DNA from 2 places in the Pseudomonas sp. LFS074 genome. Region 1 is predicted to be linked to the other one. Evidence: predicted binding sites of a transcription regulator. Region 1 holds the regulator's gene; the other holds the start of a gene.

What was found. Region 1 encodes FliA, which starts transcription of late flagellar genes. Its sites were predicted from a motif close to CTAAAGTTTNNNNNNNNNNNGCCGNTAA; they were not measured.
Region 2: a site for FliA is predicted at 2,446-2,473, ahead of ACNQP3_RS24710 (methyl-accepting chemotaxis protein). Genes of this name have one in related genera too.

The regions. Positions count from the first base shown of each region.
Region 1 is NZ_JBFPFV010000002.1:503,946-508,336, forward strand. Features, by position in the region: gene ACNQP3_RS20400 (chemotaxis protein CheA) at 1-55, opposite strand, end outside; gene ACNQP3_RS20405 (protein phosphatase CheZ) at 68-856, opposite strand; gene ACNQP3_RS20410 (chemotaxis response regulator CheY) at 877-1,251, opposite strand; gene fliA (RNA polymerase sigma factor FliA) at 1,355-2,095, opposite strand; gene fleN (flagellar synthesis regulator FleN) at 2,092-2,925, opposite strand; gene flhF (flagellar biosynthesis protein FlhF) at 3,019-4,329, opposite strand; gene flhA (flagellar biosynthesis protein FlhA) at 4,341-4,391, opposite strand, start outside.
Region 2 is NZ_JBFPFV010000003.1:155,418-159,808, reverse strand. Features, by position in the region: gene ggt (gamma-glutamyltransferase) at 1-309, shown strand, start outside; gene ACNQP3_RS24710 (methyl-accepting chemotaxis protein) at 440-2,359, opposite strand; gene ACNQP3_RS24705 (neutral zinc metallopeptidase) at 2,533-3,426, opposite strand; gene pcaH (protocatechuate 3,4-dioxygenase subunit beta) at 3,627-4,346, shown strand; gene pcaG (protocatechuate 3,4-dioxygenase subunit alpha) at 4,357-4,391, shown strand, end outside.

The DNA.
Region 1 (4,391 bases):
CGCCGGCTTCTACCAGGAAATCCTGGAGGATTTCTTCATCGGCGCCGAAGCTCATCAAACGTGCTCCTTAAAAACCCAGGCTGGACAGCAGATCATCGACATCGTCCTGACCGGACACAACGTCTTCACGCTTATCGGCATGAATCTGCGGACCTTCACCCCGAGTCGGATGTTTTTCTCGATCTTTTTCTGCGCGCAGCTGATCGTGGTCATGCTGGATGCCCGCGAAGCGGTCGACCTGGCTGGCCATCAGCACCAGTTTGAGCAGGTTGCTTTCCACCTCGGTGACCAGGGTGGTGACGCGCTTGATCACCTGGCCGGTCAGGTCCTGATAGTCCTGGGCCAGCAGAATGTCGTTGAGGTGCCCGGCGACCTTGCGGTTGCCCTCGGCGCTGTGCGTCAGGAAACTGTCGATGCGTTTGACCAGGTCACGGAACTCCGGCGCAGCCACTTCACGGCGCATGAAACGCTGCCAGTCGGCGCTCAGTGCATGTGCCTCGCTGGCCAAATCGTTGAGCACCGGGGTGCTTTCCTCGACCAGGTCCATGGTGCGGTTGGCCGCGCCCTCGGTAAGCCTGACCACGTAAGACAGGCGCTCGGTGGCGTCGGTAATCTGCGACACCCCCTCGGCCTGCGGCATGGTCGGGTCGATCTGGAAACTGACGATGGCACTGTGCAGCTCGCGGGTCAGCTTGCCGACTTCCTGGTACAGGCCGCGGTCGCGGGTCTGGTTCAGCTCATGAATCAGCTGCACCGCCTCGCCGAAACGGCCCCGCTCCAGGCTTTCGACCAGCTCCTGGGCATGCTTCTTCAGGGTCGATTCGAACTCGCCCAAAGACGTTTGTGATGAATCCATGGCGCGCCCCCTGACGTGACTCAGCCGTTGACGCGTTCGAAGATCTTCTCGATCTTTTCTTTGAGCACCTGGGCGGTGAACGGCTTGACCACGTAACCATTGACGCCGGCCTGGGCCGCTTCGATGATCTGGTCGCGCTTGGCTTCGGCGGTCACCATCAGTACCGGCATGCTCTTCAGCTTGTCGCTGGCACGCACTTTACGCAGCAGGTCGATGCCGGACATGCCAGGCATGTTCCAGTCGGTCACCAGGAAGTCGTAGTGGCCGTTCTCCAGCATCGGCAGCGCCGTGGTGCCGTCATCGGCTTCTTCGGTGTTGGTGAAGCCCAGGTCACGCAACAGGTTCTTGATGATCCGCCGCATCGTCGAAAAGTCGTCAACGATGAGGATTTTCATGTCTTTGTTCAAGTAGACCTCCAAGCAGTCTCAAACGCGCTCGGCCCCGAGCGCGCATTCACAATTCGGTACAACGTAGAAAACGACTGCAACGACAGCGGGCTCAACGCGCCCGCCATTCCCCCAGGCGGCTGCGCAGGCGCGCGGCACACTGGCTGTGCAACTGGCTGACCCGCGACTCGCTGACCCCCAGCACCTCACCGATTTCCTTGAGGTTCAGCTCTTCGTCGTAGTACAGCGCCAGCACCAGGCGCTCACGCTCCGGCAGGTTGGCGATGGCCTCGGTCAGGGCGACCTGGAAGCGCTCGTCCTCCAGGCCACGCGCAGGTTCTACCTGGCCACTGGCACCATCCTCATGCAGCCCTTCGTGCTCGCCGTCCTGCAACAGGTCGTCGAAGCTGAACAGGCGGCTGCCCAAGGTATCGTTCAAGATCCCGTAGTAATCATCGAGACTCAATTGGAGTTCGGCAGCAACTTCATGATCTTTAGCGTCACGTCCGGTTCTGGCTTCAACCGCACGCATCGCGTCGCTGACCATGCGGGTGTTGCGGTGCACCGAACGCGGTGCCCAGTCGCCCTTGCGCACTTCATCGAGCATGGCCCCGCGAATGCGGATGCCGGCGTAGGTTTCAAAGCTGGCGCCCTTGCTGGCGTCGTATTTGTTGGCTACTTCCAGCAGGCCGATCATGCCGGCCTGGATCAGGTCCTCGACCTGCACGTTGGCCGGCAACCGCGCCAGCAGGTGGTAGGCAATGCGCTTGACCAGCGGGGCGTAGCGTTCGATCAGCTCGTACTGGGCGTCTTTCGACGCTCGGCTGTACATCTTGAAACCGCTGGCGTTCATAGCACTGGACCCGCGCTGGTGGGTTGCACCAGACGCTCGACAAAGAACTCCAGATGGCCACGCGGGTTGGCCGGCAGCGGCCAGCTGTCGACCTTCTGGGCTATCGCCTTGAAGGCCAGCGCGCACTTGGACCGTGGGAAAGCTTCGTACACGGCACGCTGCTTCTGCACCGCCTTGCGCACGCACTCGTCATACGGCACAGCACCCACATACTGCAGGGCAACGTCGAGGAAACGGTCGGTGACCTTGGTCAGCTTGGCGAACAGGTTACGGCCTTCCTGCGGGCTCTGCGCCATGTTGGCCAGCACGCGGAAACGGTTCATGCCGTAGTCGCGGTTGAGCAGCTTGATCAGGGCGTAGGCGTCGGTGATCGAGGTGGGTTCGTCGCATACCACCAGCAGCACCTCCTGTGCCGCGCGGACGAAGCTGACCACCGAATCACCGATACCCGCCGCGGTGTCGATCACCAGCACGTCGAGGTTGTCGCCAATTTCGCTGAACGCCTGGATCAGCCCGGCATGCTGGGCCGGGGCCAGGTGCACCATGCTCTGCGTGCCCGAGGCAGCCGGTACGATGCGCACACCACCGGGGCCCTGCAACATCACGTCGCGCAATTCGCAGCGCCCTTCGATGACATCGGCCAGGGTCCGCTTGGGGGTAAGGCCCAGCAGCACGTCGACATTGGCCAGGCCCAGGTCGGCGTCGAGCAGCATGACCCTGCGGCCAAGCTCGGCCAGCGCCAGGGACAGGTTCACTGAAACGTTAGTCTTGCCGACGCCACCTTTGCCACCGGTCACGGCGATCACCTGTACGGGATGCATGCTACCCATGTCTGTTCTTTACCTTGTCTCGCTGGGACTCAGGCCACACGTAGGGCAATTCTGCGTACCCTTTGGCATAGCTACCTTGCACACACTTCATCATCAACCCGCTCGCCGTGGGTTGTGATAGAGATCAGCGAACATGTCGGCCATGGCCTCTTCGCTGGGCTCGTCCTGCTGCTGCACATTGACCGCGCGGGTGACCAACTGGTGCCCCCGAGGCAGGTGCAGGTCGTCAGGAATGCGCGGCCCATCGGTCAGGTAGGCCACTGGCAGTTCATGACTGATGGCAAGGCTCAGCACATCGCCAAGGCTCGCCGTTTCATCGAGTTTGGTCAGGATGCAACCAGCCAGGCCGCAGCGCTTGTAGCTGTGGTAGGCAGCAGTCAGCACCTGCTTCTGGCTGGTGGTGGCCAGCACCAGGTAGTTCTTCGCGGCAATGCCACGCCCGGCCAGGGTTTCAAGTTGCATGCGCAGGGCCGGGTCACTGGCCTGCAGGCCAGCGGTATCGATCAGCACCACGCGCTTGCGCAGCAGCGGCTCCAGCGCCGCGGCCAGCGACTGGCCCGGGTCGACGTAGGTCACAGGCACGTTAAGGATGCGGCCCAGGGTCTTGAGCTGCTCCTGGGCGCCGATGCGGAAGCTGTCCATGCTCACCAGCGCCAGGTTCTGCGCGCCGTACTTGAGCACGTAGCGGGCGGCCAGCTTGGCCAGGGTGGTGGTCTTGCCCATGCCGGCCGGGCCGACCATGGCGATCACCCCACCCTCTTCGATCGGCTCGACCTCGGGGATTTCGATCATCCGCGCCAGATGCGCCAGCAACATGCGCCAGGCCTGACGTGGCTCGTCGATCTCGGCGGTCAGGTCCAGCAGCTCACGGGCGATCGGCCCGGACAGACCGATGCGCTGCAGCCGGCGCCAGACGGTGGCCTGCTGCGGCTTGCTGCCTTGCAGCTGGTTCCAGGCCAGCGAGCCGAGCTGCACTTCCAGCAGCTCGCGCAGGCCCGAAAGCTCGGAGCGCATGGCATCGAACAGGCGCGGATCGACCGGCGCCGACGCAGGGGCTGGCGCAGCGGCCTCGGGCGCATCGATGTGCGGTTCGACCAACGGCTCGGCGGCGGTCAGCGACTGCCCGGCGAACAATTGGCGGTTGTTGTCGCTGCTGTCCTGACGATGATCCAGTTCGGCCTGGGCAGTGGCGATGCGCGTATGGGTCTTGCGCAGCTCTTCTTCCAGTTCGGCGTTGGGCACACGCGGGGCCAGGGCAGACAGCTTGTAGTCCAGCGCGGCCGTCAGTTCGACACCGCCGGCGATGCGACGGTTGCCGATGATGGCGGCATCGGCGCCCAGCTCATCACGGACCAGCTTCATGGCCTGACGCATATCGGCGGCGAAAAATCGCTTAACTTGCATTATCCCCTACCTCAGCCGTTAGGGCCCACGGTGGCAACGATGGTGACTTGCTTGTTGTCCGG
Region 2 (4,391 bases), on a different contig from region 1:
CCGGGTGGTTCACGGATCTTCACCTCGATCTTCCAGGTGATGAACAACCTGTACGACTACGGCATGCCGTTGGACAAGGCGGTGGCGGCGCAGCGGGTGCACCATCAGTTGCTGCCCAAGGACACCATCTACTTTGACAGCTATGCGCCCCTGACCGGGCCGGTAGCTGATGAACTGAAGAAGATGGGTTACGTGCTGGAGGACCAGGGTTGGGAGATGGGCGATATCCAGGCGATCCGGGTGGATGGGGCGAAGCTCGAGACCGCTTCTGATCCGCGTGGGCGTGGGGTGGGGATGATCGTCAAGTAAGCCTGTTCGGGCGCTGGGAGGGCTTCGCCCTCCTTTCGCGACACAAGGCCGCTCCTACAGGGGAACGCGATTTCCTGTAGGAGCGGCCTTGCGTCGCGATGGGCCGCTAAGCGGCCCCAGGGGCTTCAAGTCAGACGCGGAACTGGCTGACCAGTGTCTGCAACTGCCCACCCAACCGCGCCAGCTCAACGCTCGCCGACGCCGTCTCGTCACTGGCCGCCGCCGTCTGCTCCGACACATCACGTACATTCAGAATGCTGCGGCTGATCTCTTCAGCCACCGCACTCTGCTGCTCTGCCGCCGCGGCAATCTGCTGGTTCATCGACTGAATGCTCGACACCGTGCTGGTGATGCTCTCCAGCGAAGCCCCGGCCTTGCGCGCCAGTTCGACGCTGCTGTCGGTCAAGCTACGGCTGCCCTGCATGGCACTGGCCACTTGCTGGGTACCCTGCTGCAGGCTGGCAATCAGCTCTTCGATCTCTTCGGTGGACTTCTGCGTGCGTTGGGCCAGGCCGCGCACTTCGTCGGCGACCACGGCAAAGCCACGCCCGGCCTCGCCGGCGCGCGCCGCCTCGATCGCCGCGTTGAGTGCCAGCAGGTTGGTCTGTTCGGCCACTGACTTGATCACGTCCATCACGCTACCGATCTTCTGGCTTTCCTGCTGCAACAGGGTCATGGCCTCGGTGGAGCGGTGCATGTCTTCGGCCAGGCGCTCGATCTGGCCAATCGCCTCGCCCACCACGCGGTCACCGGCGCGGGCTTCGTCATCGGCACCGGTTGCGGCATGCGAGGCCTGCTCGGCATTGCGCGCCACTTCCTGAACGGTGGCGGCCATTTCGTGCATGGCGGTGGCTACCTGGTCGGTCTCGACCTTCTGGCTGTTGGCGCCGGCGCTGGTCTGTTCGGTTACTGCCGACAGCTCTTCGGCGGCGCTGGCGATTTGGGTGACGCCATCGCGGATGCCACTGATAAGTTCGCGCAAGGTAGTGCCCATTCGCGCGATGCCTTGCTGCAGTACGCCCAGTTCGTCGCGGCGGGTGACGCGCATGTGCTGGGTAAGGTCGCCGCTGGCGATCTTCTCCACGGCCACCAGGGTGTCGTGCAACGGGCGAGTGATCTGGCGGGTGATCAGCACCGCTGCCAGCACACCGACCAGCAGCGCCAGCAACGTTGCGATGGCCTGCAGGCTGCGGGCCTGGGTGCTCTCGATGTCACGGCGCTGCAGCTGGATCTGGTACAGCGCATCGCTTCGCTTGACGATATCGGCGCCCTGCACAGTCATTTCGGCACGTGAGGTGGTGATGTTGGCGACCGCATCGCGGAACTGGCGCACGGCGTCACGGTAAGCCAGTACCGAGCTTTCGAACTGTTGCAGGCGGGCGTCTTCGGCGGGCAGCTGGCGCTTGAGGTTGTCGATGTCGGCCAGCGCTGCATCCAGCTGGCGCAGGGCGGCCTGCTCGTTGGCGCTGCTGTTGTCGGCGATGTAGCCGCGCACATCGATGCGTACCTGCAGCAGTTGCTGGCGGGCCTTGCTGATCAGTTGGTACTGGGCCAGGCGCACGCTGTCCGCCTCGGGGCGTGCCATCACTTCCTGGCTGAGGGCGTCCATGGCCTGGTCGGCACGGGTGGCCGAGCTGTCCATGGTAACGCGTGCGCTGCGGGTGGCGTCGTAGCCCTGGCGCATCTTGTTCAGCGAAAGCTTGTAGGCGCTGATGGTGTCGCCCAGCTCACCCAGCAGCTTGATGTTTTCCGGGCTTTTGAACGTGGTGGCCAGGTAGGCTTGCTGCTTGCTGAAGGCGTCCAGCTTGGCCTGGGTGTTGGCGGCGGCAGTATCGTCGCCGTTGGCGATCATGTACTGCAGGCGCGCAATGCGCAGGTCAGTGAGATCCTTGTTCAACTGGCCGATATCGCCCATCCAGTTGCTGCGGTCGATCAGGCTGCCCAGGCTGGTCCAGCCGGTGAGGGCCAGCAGGCCAGTGAGGACCAGCACAAGGCCGAAGCCCAGGCCGAGTTTGAGGTTGACGCTGATGTTGGCGAACCAGCTGTTCATGCACGCTCTCCAGAAGTTGATTTCGCTCTTTTGATCTTCGATCGCCAGGCGTTGTTGTTCTGGATGCCCGCTGACTCGTGCAGGAGTTATCGGCAATGATGGGGGAAGCTGAAACGCTTTTTCAGCAGATTTGTAACTGGATGATTGGGGCCGCCAAACGGCCCCAATCCGTGTCAGAGGTTACGTGCACTGAAGGTATCGCAGCTGTTCACTTCACCCTCGGCAAACCCGGTCTTGAACCAGCGCACCCGCTGCGCCGAAGTGCCATGGGTGAAGGAGTCCGGCACCACACGCCCACGGCCCTGCTGTTGCAGGCGGTCATCGCCAATGGCATTGGCCGCATTCAGCGCTTCCTCGACGTCACCTGGCTCCAGCCAATTCAGGCGCTTTTGGGCCTGGTAGGCCCAAACACCGGCCAGGCAGTCGGCCTGCAACTCCTGGCGCACCAGCAAGCCGTTGTCGCCCTCCATCCGCTGGCCACTGCGACGTGCGGCATCGACCTTTGCCGAAACGCCCAGCAGTGTCTGCACGTGGTGGCCGATTTCGTGGGCGATCACATAAGCCTGGGCAAAGTCGCCGGCCGCAGCGAAGCGGGTTTCCATTTCGCGGAAGAACGACATGTCCAGGTACACCCGCTGGTCCGCCGGGCAATAGAACGGCCCGACCGCTGCGGAGGCAAAGCCACACGCCGAGTTGACCTGGCCGCTGAACAGCACCAGCTTGGGGTCGCGGTATTGTTTGCCGGCCTCGGCGAACAGGGCCTTCCAGGTGTCTTCGGTATCGCCCAGTACCGAGGCGACGAAATCGGCCTGCTGGTCGTTGGCCGGCGGCGCCTTGCCGCCCGCACCACTGGGCGCCGTTTGTTGCTGCTGCTGTTCCATCTGGCCGGTGAGCTGGCCAAGAATCTGCAACGGGTCCTGCCCGGTAAGCCAGCCGATACCGACGATCAGCAGAATCGCCCCGAGCCCCAGCCCTTTGCCGCCGCCGAAACGCATGCCGCCGCCACCGCCACCCTCGCCTCGGGCATCGACCACGTTGTCGCTGCGTCGGCCTTTTCGCCATTCCATGAGTGCTCTCCCGAGCGTGAAACAAGAAGACAAAGATTAGTTCACGACAGCGGCGAGTGTCAGGGCAAAGTGTTTAGGCATAACCATTTGGTTATGTTTCGTGTGGTTGATTTCAATGTTCATCGTGCGCGACCTGTCGGAAACTGTAAGTCCGCCTGCCACGCCCAGGCGTTCAGATAATTCCAAGAGAGGAAATCGGCATGCCCGCACAGGACAACAGCCGCTTCGTGATCCGTGATCGCAACTGGCACCCCAAAGCCCTTACGCCTGACTACAAAACGTCCATCGCCCGCTCGCCGCGCCAGGCACTGGTCAGCATTCCGCAGTCGATCAGCGAAACCACTGGTCCGGACTTTTCCCACTTGGGCTTCGGTACCCACGACCATGACCTGCTGCTGAACTTCAACAACGGTGGCTTGCCGATTGGTGAACGCATCATCGTCGCCGGCCGTGTCGTCGATCAGTACGGCAAGCCTGTACCGAACACCCTGGTAGAGATGTGGCAAGCCAACGCCGGCGGCCGCTATCGCCACAAGAACGACCGTTACCTGGCGCCGCTGGACCCGAACTTCGGTGGCGTTGGCCGCTGCCTGACCGACCGTGACGGCTACTACAGCTTCCGTACCATCAAGCCGGGCCCGTACCCATGGCGCAATGGCCCCAACGACTGGCGCCCGGCGCACATCCACTTCGCCATCAGCGGCCCGTCGATCGCCACCAAGCTGATTACCCAGTTGTATTTCGAGGGTGACCCGCTGATCCCGATGTGCCCGATCGTCAAGTCGATCGCCAACCCTGAAGCCGTGCAGCAGTTGATCGCCAAGCTCGACATGAGCAATGCCAACCCGATGGACTGCCTGGCCTACCGCTTCGACATCGTGCTGCGTGGCCAGCGCAAGACCCACTTCGAAAACTGCTGAGGAACCCGCCATGCCAATCGAACTGCTGCCGGAAACCCCTTCGCA